Regions from separate parts of the Aliirhizobium sp. YIM B11859 genome, predicted to be linked through region 2. Evidence: predicted binding sites of a transcription regulator. Region 2 holds the regulator's gene; the other holds the start of a gene.
The links. The regulator LexA, encoded in region 2, represses DNA repair genes until DNA is damaged. The targets are predictions, from matches to a motif close to TGTTCNNNNTGTGTTCNG.
Positions count from the first base shown of each region.

Region 1: AC2GXZ_RS08280 (PA0069 family radical SAM protein) is a predicted target of LexA. The motif match lies at 2,757-2,774, and genes of this name have one in related genera.

Region 1 covers NZ_JBXHAY010000002.1:407,660-413,270, forward strand. Annotated here, with positions in the region: gene AC2GXZ_RS08260 (tetratricopeptide repeat protein) at 1-611, shown strand, start outside; gene AC2GXZ_RS08265 (4-(cytidine 5'-diphospho)-2-C-methyl-D-erythritol kinase) at 611-1,549, shown strand; gene moaB (molybdenum cofactor biosynthesis protein B) at 1,546-2,094, shown strand; gene AC2GXZ_RS08275 (glycosyltransferase family A protein) at 2,191-2,706, opposite strand; gene AC2GXZ_RS08280 (PA0069 family radical SAM protein) at 2,834-3,991, shown strand; gene AC2GXZ_RS08285 (ribonuclease HII) at 4,236-4,898, shown strand; gene AC2GXZ_RS08290 (hypothetical protein) at 5,066-5,266, shown strand; gene AC2GXZ_RS08295 (F0F1 ATP synthase subunit B) at 5,406-5,611, opposite strand, start outside.
Region 2 covers NZ_JBXHAY010000013.1:7,281-12,891, forward strand. Annotated here, with positions in the region: gene AC2GXZ_RS29120 (ComEC/Rec2 family competence protein) at 1-2,465, shown strand, start outside; gene lexA (transcriptional repressor LexA) at 2,446-3,162, opposite strand; gene AC2GXZ_RS29130 (VOC family protein) at 3,359-4,231, shown strand; gene kdsA (3-deoxy-8-phosphooctulonate synthase) at 4,234-5,082, shown strand; gene eno (phosphopyruvate hydratase) at 5,201-5,611, shown strand, end outside.

The DNA of each region.
Region 1 (5,611 bases), on a different contig from region 2:
TGGCCGCCAATTACGACAAGGCCGTCGAGGTGATCGGGCCTGTGCCCCGGACCGGCAACTGGTCGGTGTTCTTCCAGCGCGGCATCGCGTATGAGCGGCTGAAGGACTGGGCCAAGGCCGAGCCGAACTTCCGCAAGGCGCTGGAACTCAATCCGGAACAACCGCAGGTCCTGAACTATCTCGGTTATTCGCTTGTCGACATGAACATCAATCTCGACGAGGGCCTGAAGATGATCCAGCGCGCCGTCGATGCGCGTCCTGATGATGGCTATATCGTCGATTCGCTCGGCTGGGCCTATTTCCGCATGAACCGTTTCGACGATGCGGTGACCGAGCTTGAAAAGGCAGTCCAGTTGCGGGCCGGCGACGCAACCATCAACGACCACCTCGGCGACGCCTACTGGCGCGTCGGGCGCAAGCTCGAGGCCGTCTACCAGTGGAACAGGACATTCGTTTCCGAAGGCGAGGACGTCAACCGCGAGCATGTGAAGGAAAAGATCGCCAACGGCCTGCCGCCGCTCGATCCGAATGCCACCAACACCGTGCGCAACCAGACGGAAACGCCGGCCACGCCTGCGCCTGAACCGGCCACGCCCGACAAGAAGTCCTGATGTTCGATACGTCGCTCGATCAACCGAGGCCCGCCGGTGACGCGGGCTTTGGTCAATGTGCGCATGTCGAATTTGCGCCGGCGAAAATCAATCTGGCGCTGCATGTGGTCGGCCAGCGCACCGACGGGTATCACCTGCTCGACATGATCGTGACCTTCATGGCCGCGGATACATCGGTCGGTGACCGGCTGTATTTCAGGCCATCGGCGAGCGACGAATTCTCGATTTCCGGCCGCTTCGGCATGGATCTGCCCGCCGATGAGCCGGGTGCGCAGAAAAATCTGGTGCTCAAGGCTCGCGACCTGCTGCGGGCAGCGCTTGAGATCAAAGGAACGGTGGCGCCGCCCGTTGCCATCCATCTGGAAAAAAACCTGCCGATCGCATCCGGTATCGGCGGCGGTTCGGCCGATGCGGCTGCAGCGCTGCGCGGTCTCCTGCGCCTGTGGAATGCCGGAATGGACGACGGCGAAGTCTTTTCGCTTGCCCTGTCGCTCGGTGCCGACGTGCCGATGTGCCTGAAAAACGAACCGGCGATGGCGCGCGGGATCGGCGAGGATCTCGTTAGCCTGCCCATGCCGTCCTTCGCGATCGTCATCGGCAACCCACTTGTCGGTGTCTCGACGCCTGAGATCTTCCGACGGCTTTCGACCAAGACAAATCCCGCCATTCCTGCCCTTTCCGGCGACTGGAAGACCGATCTTGCCGCCTTGCGCAACGATCTCGAACCGCCGGCCGCGACCCTTGTCGGCGAGATCGGCGCGGTTTCGGCCATGATTGCCGCCGAAGGGGCGTGGCTTACCCGCATGTCGGGATCCGGCGCGACCTGTTTCGGCCTGTTCACCAATTTCGATGAGGCCCGGCGCGCTGCGGAAAAACTTCAGGCTTTGCGACCGGACTGGTATTTTGCCGCAGCAGAAACAACAGGAACAAGGTCATGATCGGTATAGATGACACTCGCGGTTTCGTGCCGCTCGGCATTGCCGTGCTGACCGTTTCGGATACGCGCACGCTTGCCGACGACAAGTCCGGCCAGACCCTGGTCGATCGTATCGAGGCGGCCGGGCACACGATCGAAGGCCGTGCCATCGTCACCGACGACCGCGAGAAGATCGCCGCCCAGGTGACCGCCTGGACGCTGGAGCCGGATATCGACGTGGTCATCACCACCGGTGGCACCGGGTTTACCGGCCGGGATGTCACGCCCGAGGCGCTGGAGCCGCTCTTCGAAAAGCGGATGGACGGATTTTCGGAGGTCTTTCACCGGATTTCCTACGACAAGATCGGCACGTCGACGATCCAGTCGCGCGCCACCGGTGGCCTGCTCAATGCCACGTTCATCTTCGTGCTGCCCGGTTCGCCCGGCGCCTGCAAGGATGCCTGGGACGGGATCCTGAAGGCACAGCTCGACTATCGTCACATGCCGTGCAATTTCGTGGAAATCATGCCGCGGCTCGATGAGCATCTAAAGCGGACGAAAAAATAGAGCATGTCCGGCGGACGCAGAATCGCCTCCATGCTCTCTCCCTGTTTTTTGCCTTGCGCACGCAAAATCACTTCACGCGTTTGCCGGGGAATTGTTCTAGCGCGCCCGAACGACCCAGGCCGGGATCAGCTGGCTCGCCAGTTTTGTCGCCTTGTGGCCTTTTGCCAGCATCTCCAGCGTCATGCCCGACTTGGCGGCGGCAAGGGCGCTCTTTTTCGGCACAAGCAGGCCATATTCCAGCGGCGGTACCGAACGGCCGATCCGCTTGAAAAACGGGCGCCGATAGTTGCGCGACGGTGAAAACCGCGCCGCATGCCGGTGAAGTGCCAGATATTCCATCACTTCTTCGATCCAGCCGCTTTGCGGGCGGGCGCCGGCCTCGATGAACAGCAGCCACTCGCCGCGGGCGCTGCGCAGCACATCGTCGATCTCCCAATGACTGTGAAAACGGCAGCCGGCCGCATCGGCGACCCGCGACGAGCCATCGCGCGACGCGTGATCAAGAACGATCACGTCGCTTACCAGCCCCTCGACCGCGGCTGTGACGAGGATCGAAAGCGTCTGCGCCAGCTCGGCTTCCTGGTCCCGGCATTCCATCAAAACAGTCAGCATTTCTGACCCTTAGCGCATCGGTTTGTGGATTGCCAGCGAGGAACAAAGTTTGTTCTTGCAATGTTCTCGTTTCGGCGGTAGGAATTTAGTCATCGAGAACGGGAAACGATCCCGTCAGGAGCCTTCAATGACAGAGCTGTCTGATCTGCGGCAGGGTGCGTTTGCGCCCGCCCATACGGCTGACATTGCCGATGCACTGGTTCAATCCTCCGGCCTGCGGATCGAGATCGACCGGCGGCGTGGGCGCGGCGCCGGCATCAATCCGAGCGGCCGCTTCGAAGCCGAACGACGCGAGGCCTTCGACGACGGCTGGCAGACGCTCGAGGAGCTCGAACCGTTCCGCACCGAGGTGCAGGTCGAGAAACCAAAAACGGCGATCACCCGCAACGATAGTCCCGATATCGGTTTCGACCGGTCGATCAATCCCTATCGCGGGTGCGAGCATGGCTGCATCTATTGTTTTGCCCGACCGAGCCACAGTTTCATGGGCCTTTCGCCGGGTCTCGATTTCGAATCCAAACTGTTTGCCAAACCCGACGTGCCGCGGCTCCTGGAACGTGAACTGAGCCGGCCGGACTACAAGGTCAGGGCAATGGCGATCGGCACGAATACCGATCCCTACCAGCCGATCGAGCGGGAATGGCGGATCATGCGGCAGATCCTCGAAGTGCTGCAGAAGGCCAACCATCCCGTCGCGATCGTGACGAAATCGGCACTGATCATGCGCGACATCGACATTCTTGCCGACATGGCGTCGAAGGGGCTGGCCAAGGTCGGGATTTCGGTCACCACGCTCGACCGCAAGCTGGCACGGACGATGGAGCCGCGCTGTTCGACACCAGCCAAGCGGCTCGAAGCGATCAAGGCGCTGACGGATGCAGGCATACCCACCGCGATCATGGCCTCGCCGATCATTCCGGCGCTGAACGACCACGAAATCGAGCGCATTCTCGATGCCGGTCATGCAGCGGGCGCGACGGAGGCAAGTTACGTTCTGCTTCGCCTGCCGCTGGAAGTCAGCCCGCTTTTCCGCGACTGGCTGCTGCGCAACTACCCGGATCGCTACCGGCATGTGATGTCGCTGATCCGCTCGATGCGCGGCGGCAAGGATTATGACGCCGAGTTCGGCAAACGGATGAAAGGCGCCGGTCCCTATGCGTGGCAGATCGGCCGGCGTTTCGAGATGGCGACGAAGAGGCTCGGGCTCGCCCGTCGCGGCCTACATCTGCGTGACGACCTGTTCATCCGTCCGGATGGCGGCGGCATCCAGCTGTCACTGCTTTAGAGAGGAGCAGGCCCATCCCGAACGGAGGAAACCGGCAGGAGTGAAACGTCCAAGAAAGCCCCGACGACATTCTTCATGCTGCGATCAGTCCTTCATACGCATTTGACTTTGTTCCCGGCCTTGGCCTCCCCCGCCACAAGGCCCGGAACATTGCCCCGAAGCCACCGCGTTCCCCGGTGGACAGCGAAGCCGCACTCGCGTTCGGGGCTTGCAGGAGATCGGGACGGCGTGCGAGCTTGCCGCCATGTTGGTTCGCACGCCGCCCGATTCTCCGATGCCTTTCGATAAGAACCCTATCTCTTGTGATTTCAGCCTGGAGCTCGCCGCCCGCAGCGCCGGACACTGGCCGGTTGCGGGCACGGACGAGGCCGGGCGCGGCCCGCTGGCGGGTCCGGTCGTGGCCGCAGCGGTGATCCTCGATCCCGACAATATCCCGGCCGGCCTGAATGATTCCAAGAAACTCAGCCTCAAGCAGCGCGAAAAACTTTTCGAAGCGATCATGGCGACCGCACATGTCTCCATCGCCTCCTCCGGGCCGCGGCTGATCGACGACATCAACATCCTGCGTGCCAGCCTCGACGCGATGCGCCGTGCGGTCACGGGATTGTCGGTCGCGCCGGCGCATGTGCTCGTCGATGGCCGTGACGTGCCCAAAGGCCTTCTTTGCTCCGGCACAGCCGTGATCAAGGGCGACAGTCGTTCCGTCTCGATCGCCGCCGCCTCGATCATCGCCAAGGTGACCCGGGACCGGATGATGGAACGAGCAGGGCTTGTCTATCCAGCCTATGGCTTTGCCAAACACGCAGGCTACGGCACCAAGCAGCATCGCGACGCGATCCTATCGGACGGCCCGTGCCTGCTCCACCGGATGAGCTTTAGGCCGTTGAAAAAGGATGACGTGGCCTAGGCTGACATTCGCAGGATGACTGCCGAGGCCGCCAGCTGCTATTCTTGTCTGGCGCCATAACTGCAGCCGGCCCATATTCGCCATCAGCGATCATTGCGGCGCCTCGAGCGTAAAGCTATGGGTGTCCGCTTTACGACCAGCCACGGAGAAATGAGATTATCAAGATAATGGTTTTGCTGCACAGCGCCGTCGGGCTGGACTGGCAGTCTCCGCCGAAAGGCACGAGCCTGAAGACCCTGGGCGAAGCCGAGGAACAAGGTTTCATCCTGATCCGCGGCGAGTTTCAGAAACGGCAATTCCGCCTGACAGCCAAAGGTTTCGAACATGTCGAGCACGACAAGCGACGGCTGGAAGCGCGCAGGCTGTAGAGCAATGTCGCCTTTCTTCGAGCCGCGACATTGCTCTGCCTCCATGATTTGACACGGTCGAGCCCTATCCCCCATCGGCAGGCAACAAAAAAGCCGGGCGTTTCCACCCGGCTTTTCGAATTTTTGTTCCGATCAAAGATCAGTTGAGGCGCGACTGGACCTTGGCGACGGCGTCCTTGAAGAGCGCGGTCTGGGTGGTCTTGTCGGTCTTGGCAGCAATCACCTTCTCGGCGGCAGCCACGGCAAGATCGATCGCGGCAGTACGGACGGCGGTGACCGCGTCGGCTTCTGCCTGCTTGATCTTCTGTTCCGACAATGCGTTGCGGCGAGCAACGAATTCCTCGG
Region 2 (5,611 bases):
GCGTTCCGCCGCGACGCATCATTTTACGCCCGACCGGCAGATCGACCCCAGGACGGCGGTCTGTCGAAATCGGGCGTCGGCTGACAGGGAAGGTGCGCAGCGCCATCGATGAAGAAGGCCGATACGGGCATGGTTTTCTCTTCGTCCCGGTCGCAATAGGCACAGGAGCAGTGATCTGGCTGCTGGCGACCGCCGATCCGCCCGTGTGGCCACTGGTTCTCGTGTTCGTCGCCCTGTGGGCTGCGGTCTTTTGCCTGAAGGGCGGCAGCCGCGTGAAGATTGTGCTCATGGCTATCGGTCTCGTTGTCGGCGGCATGCTTCTGGCGCAGGTTGAGGCGTGGCGGCGTTCGACGGTCATCCTCGATAGTCCCGTCACGACAGATGTCGTCGGCACGATCGAGCGCAGCGAGGTCGCCGGTTCCGACCGGATGCGTTATGTCGTCAGCCTCATCTCGACGACCAACCCGCAGATCAGACGCCCGCCGGGTCAGGTTCTGCTCATCGTCCGTGCCCGCCACGCACCTTTCCCGAACGGTACGATGGTCACGGGTCGCGCGAGACTGTCGCCGCCTGCCGGACCTGCCTTGCCTGGATTGCATGATTTTGCCTTTTCCTCCTATTTCGACAGCATCGGTGCGGTCGGTTATTTTTACTCAGCGCCCCGCCCGTTCGAAGGAAAGGAGAGGTCTCCGGGATGGTCGGAGGCTGCGGAGCGTGGGCTTTTCGATCTGCGTGCGAGGATAGGGAACCGGATCCGGGCGCTTGCTCCGGGCGATGCGGGAGCTTTTGCCGCTGCGATTGTTACCGACGAGCGCCGGGCGATTTCAAACGATACCGTCGAGGCGCTGAGGGTTTCCGGCCTTGCCCATATCGTCGCGATATCCGGGCTCAACATGGCGCTTGCCGCGGGGATCTTTTTCGTCGGCTTGCGATCGATCCTGTCGCTGTTTCCCGGTTTTGCCCAAGCCTTTCCAGTGAAGAAAATAGCAGCAGCCGGGGCGCTGGCGATGGTTACGGCCTATTATCTGATATCCGGCTTCGGGGTGTCAGCCCAGCGCGCCTATATCATGATGGCGGTGATGCTCATCGCAGTGCTTGTCGATCGGCCGTCGATCAGCCTGCGCAATGTCGCCTTATCTGCCATCATCATTCTCGTCTGGACCCCGTCGGAGATACTCGGTCCAAGTTTCCAGATGTCCTTTGCCGCGACCGTTGCGCTTGTCGCGGGTTATGCCGCATGGGCCAGGCGGGCGCGTCGGCACCAGTCCGAGCCGCTGCCTTTTCGTCACCGGGCAGCGACATGGTTTGCGGGAGGCTGGAAATTCATCGCCGGCATTATCATGACATCGATGATCGGCAGCCTCGCCACGACGATGTTCTCGGTGGAGCATTTCCACCGGATCGCGACCTACGGGCTTGCGGCCAATCTTGCGGCGATGCCAATCATCAGTTTCCTGGTCATGCCGGCGGGGCTTGTCGCCATGCTGCTGATGCCTTTCGGACTGGATGGTCCATTCATCGCGGTGATGGCGACAAGTCTCGGCTGGGTGATAACGATTGCCCGGCATGTTGCGGGATGGGGAGGTGATTTCACCGTTGGCCAACAACATCCTTGGTTCCTGCCATTCGGGGTCTGCAGCCTGCTGCTGCTGACATTGCTGCGCACGCAGCTCAGATATCTCGGATTGCTTTTTCTTGTGGTCGCGCTGTTGCTGTTCAGGTTCGGCATGCCGGAACCGCAGTCCAGCCTTCTGATCGCGGAAGATGGCACGCTTGCAGGCTTTCGGAGTGCCGGGATGATCGCCGTCAATCGCCCGCGTGTGCCGGATTTCATTTATGGGCAGTGGAGCCGCGCCCGCCGGCTGGGGGATCCTGTCGGGCCGGTAATGCGCGACGACTGGAGTGACGCCGTCCTTCCCAAGGATCGTGCCGAACGGCTGCCGGCAAAAGTGGTCGCCATGGCGCGAAAGCGAATGCAGGAAGCGAGTGGCAGCCGTTTTGCCTGCCAGCCGAAGGCGTGGTGCGCCTTTACAGCGGGCGACGTCATCGTCGTTGTCGTCGAGGATGGTCGCTTCACAGGGGCTGCCTGTGACATTGCCGGTCTCGTCATCGCGCCACGGGCGCGGTTCGATCAGTGCCGGTCAGGGACGCCCCTGCTGAGCGGCAAAACGCTGCGCAAGACAGGCTCGCTCGAGATCGATTTTGCCGGTTCTTTTATGCCCGAGCAATGGATGGTGAAAGCAGGCATGCAGGCCGCAACACGACCGTGGAACGTTCACCGCCAATATGACTGGCGGCGTGATGTCTATGACGGGTCATTGCCTGACTGGCTGGTCGAGGCTCAACAACAACCCCCGGAAGAGCTCGGCACCATACAAAGCGCCTCATCAATTCCGGTTGCAGGACAGGGCGGTGACCTGCAGACCACGTATGATCCAGCCGAACTTAGTGATACCGGCGGATGAGGCCAACCAGCTTACCCTGAACCTTGACCCGGTCGGGCGGAAAGATGCGGGTCTCATAAGCAGGGTTGGCGGCTTCCAGCGCGATCGATCCACCCTTGCGGCGGAACCGCTTCAGCGTGGCTTCCTCGTCGTCGACAAGTGCCACGATGATATCGCCCGGGTTCGCGGTGTTGCCGTTACGGATGATAACGGTGTCGCCGTCGAGGATGCCGGCCTCGATCATCGAATCGCCCTTCACCTCCAGCGCATAATGTTCGCCGGAGCCCAGCATCTCGACAGGCACGGAAATATCATGGGTGTTGTTCTGAATGGCCGAAATCGGCACGCCGGCCGCGATGCGGCCCATGACGGGAACGCTTGCGGAGGATGGTTCGTTTACAGAGGCCGGTGCAGCGGGGGCAGGGGCGGGTATTTTTTTACCGAGGCTTCCCTCGATGACGCTCGGCGAAAAACCGCGCTTGGGCTGCAGCGTCTGCACATAGGATTCGGGAAGCTTGATGACTTCGAGCGCACGGGCCCGGTTCGGTAGCCTGCGGATGAAGCCGCGCTCTTCCAGCGCCGTAATCAGCCGGTGAATGCCCGATTTGGAGGCGAGGTCGAGCGCATCCTTCATCTCGTCGAAAGAAGGTGGGATGCCGGACTCCTTCATACGTTCATGTATGAACAGAAGCAGTTCCTGTTGCTTGCGGGTGAGCATCTTGATGCACCTTCAGATTTGAAACAAATGCAGAACGGACACTATATGTTCCATATGTGTTCCGCAAGTCCCTAAATTTTCGTGAAAACATCATAACTTTCTGAGATGCCGGATGACGTTCTCAGTCGGAATCTACTTGCGCTTGCCGGCGGTCTGCCCAATCTACTGCCGGCGGATCAAAGTCTGGGGGACGTGCGTGACTGCAAGGAAAATCGATCATCTCGTTTTGCCGGTCGGCAACCTCGTCCTGGCACGGGAACGGCTGTCGGCACTTGGGTTCACCGTGGCGCCGGACGGCCTTCACCCGTTCGGCACGGCCAATGCCTGTATCTTCCTGGAGGACGGCACCTATCTGGAGCCGTTGGCGCTGGCCGACCGTCGTAAAGCGGGGGCGGCGGTCAAGCGCGGCAACGTCTTCGTTGAACGCGACATGGCCTTTCGCGGACGCCGGGGGCGCCAGGGGCTTTCGGCGATCGTGGTTGCAAGCGACGACGCGTCAGGCGATCACCGGCGTTTTGTCGAGAACGGAATATCCGCCGGAGAGCCGCTGGAGTTCGCACGTATCATCAAGTCACCGGAAGGCGACGAAAGAGAAGGTCGGTTCCGGCTGGCCTTTGCCGCCGAACAGGAGGCTGTCGATTTTTTCGCTTTTGCCTGTCAGCGGGTGGTCTCCTTTCCGCAGGACATGGGATCGCTGCGCTCGCATGCGAATGCCGTCACCGGGTTGAAGGAGGTCGTTCTGGCCGCCGAGACGCCGCCCGAATCGGCGTCACTGCTGCAGAATGTCCTTTCTGTCGACGGCGAAGACGGCGAGTCTGGCATGGTGTTTGCCGTCGAGAATGCCAGGGTGCGGGTCCTAGATCGCGAGCAGTTGCTGCAGGAATTCGGGCTTGCCGGTCCGGCGGTTGCCACGGGGCTTTCCGGCCAGGCCGTGATATTCCGTACCGCCGATCTGGCCGTGACAGAGATCACCCTTGCTGCTAATGACGTCGCATTCATCCGCCGGGATGGCCGCGTGCTCGTGTCGCCAGTGCCCGGCCAAGGCGTGTTTTTCGGCTTCGAGGAATAGATATGGCAGTCTCCCCCAATTCTGAAGTTTCGGTCGGCGAAGGTGCAAAAAAAGTCGTCTTCTCCAATACCGGCAAGCTTTCCCTGATTGCGGGACCCTGCCAGATGGAAAGCCGCGATCATGCTTTCATGATCGCCGGGACGCTTTCCGAACTCTGCGCCAAGCTCGATATCGGACTGGTCTACAAATCGTCCTACGACAAGGCGAACCGCACTTCGCTTTCCGGCAAGCGTGGCATCGGGCTTGAAAAGGCGATGGAGGTATTTGCCGACCTGAAGAAGGAGTTCGGCTTTCCTGTTATCACCGACATCCACACGGAAGAGCAGTGCCCGATCGTTGCCGAGACGGTCGATATCCTGCAGATCCCGGCCTTCCTGTCACGGCAGACGGATCTTCTCGTTGCCGCTGCCAAGACCGGCCGGGCGATCAACGTCAAGAAGGGCCAGTTTCTGGCGCCGTGGGACATGAAGAACGTCCAGGCAAAGTTCCTCGAAAGCGGCAATCCGAACGTGATGCTGTGCGAACGCGGCGCGTCCTTCGGCTACAACACGCTGGTTTCCGACATGCGCTCGCTGCCGACCATGGCGGCACTCGGTTCTCCAGTCATCTTCGACGCGACCCATTCGGTGCAGCAGCCCGGCGGGCAGGGCGGCTCGACCGGCGGCCAGCGCGAATTCGTCGAGACTTTGGCACGAGCGGCGGTGGCTGTCGGTATTGCAGGGCTTTTCGTCGAAACGCATGAGGATCCCGACAATTCGCCTTCCGACGGGCCGAACATGGTCTATCTGAAGGACATGCCGCGACTTCTCGAAAAGCTGATGGCTTTCGATGCGGTGGCCAAGGCTGCCTGATCTGCAGAACTGCTTGATGGTGGTCAAAGCGCAAAAAGCGCTCGCACTGTAATTGGCGTGTCATTGAACATGATACATTTTCAATGACCGCGTGGACTTAAACTCTGAGGAGAGACCCTTGACTGCTATTACCGATATTATCGCTCGCGAGATCCTCGATAGCCGTGGCAACCCGACCGTCGAAGTCGATGTCTATCTGGAAGACGGCTCGATGGGCCGCGCTGCCGTTCCGTCGGGTGCCTCGACCGGTGCTCACGAAGCAGTCGAACTGCGCGATGGCGGCAAGCGTTATGGCGGCAAGGGTGTGCTGAAGGCCGTTGAAGCCGTCAATACCGAGATTTTCGATGCGATCGGCGGTTTTGATGCCGAAAGCCAGATCCATATCGACAAGACGATGATCGCGCTCGACGGCACGCCGAACAAATCGCGTCTGGGTGCCAACGCCATTCTCGGCGTATCGCTTGCCGTTGCCAAGGCTGCAGCCGAATCGTCGGGCCTGCCGCTCTACCGTTACATCGGCGGTGCCGCC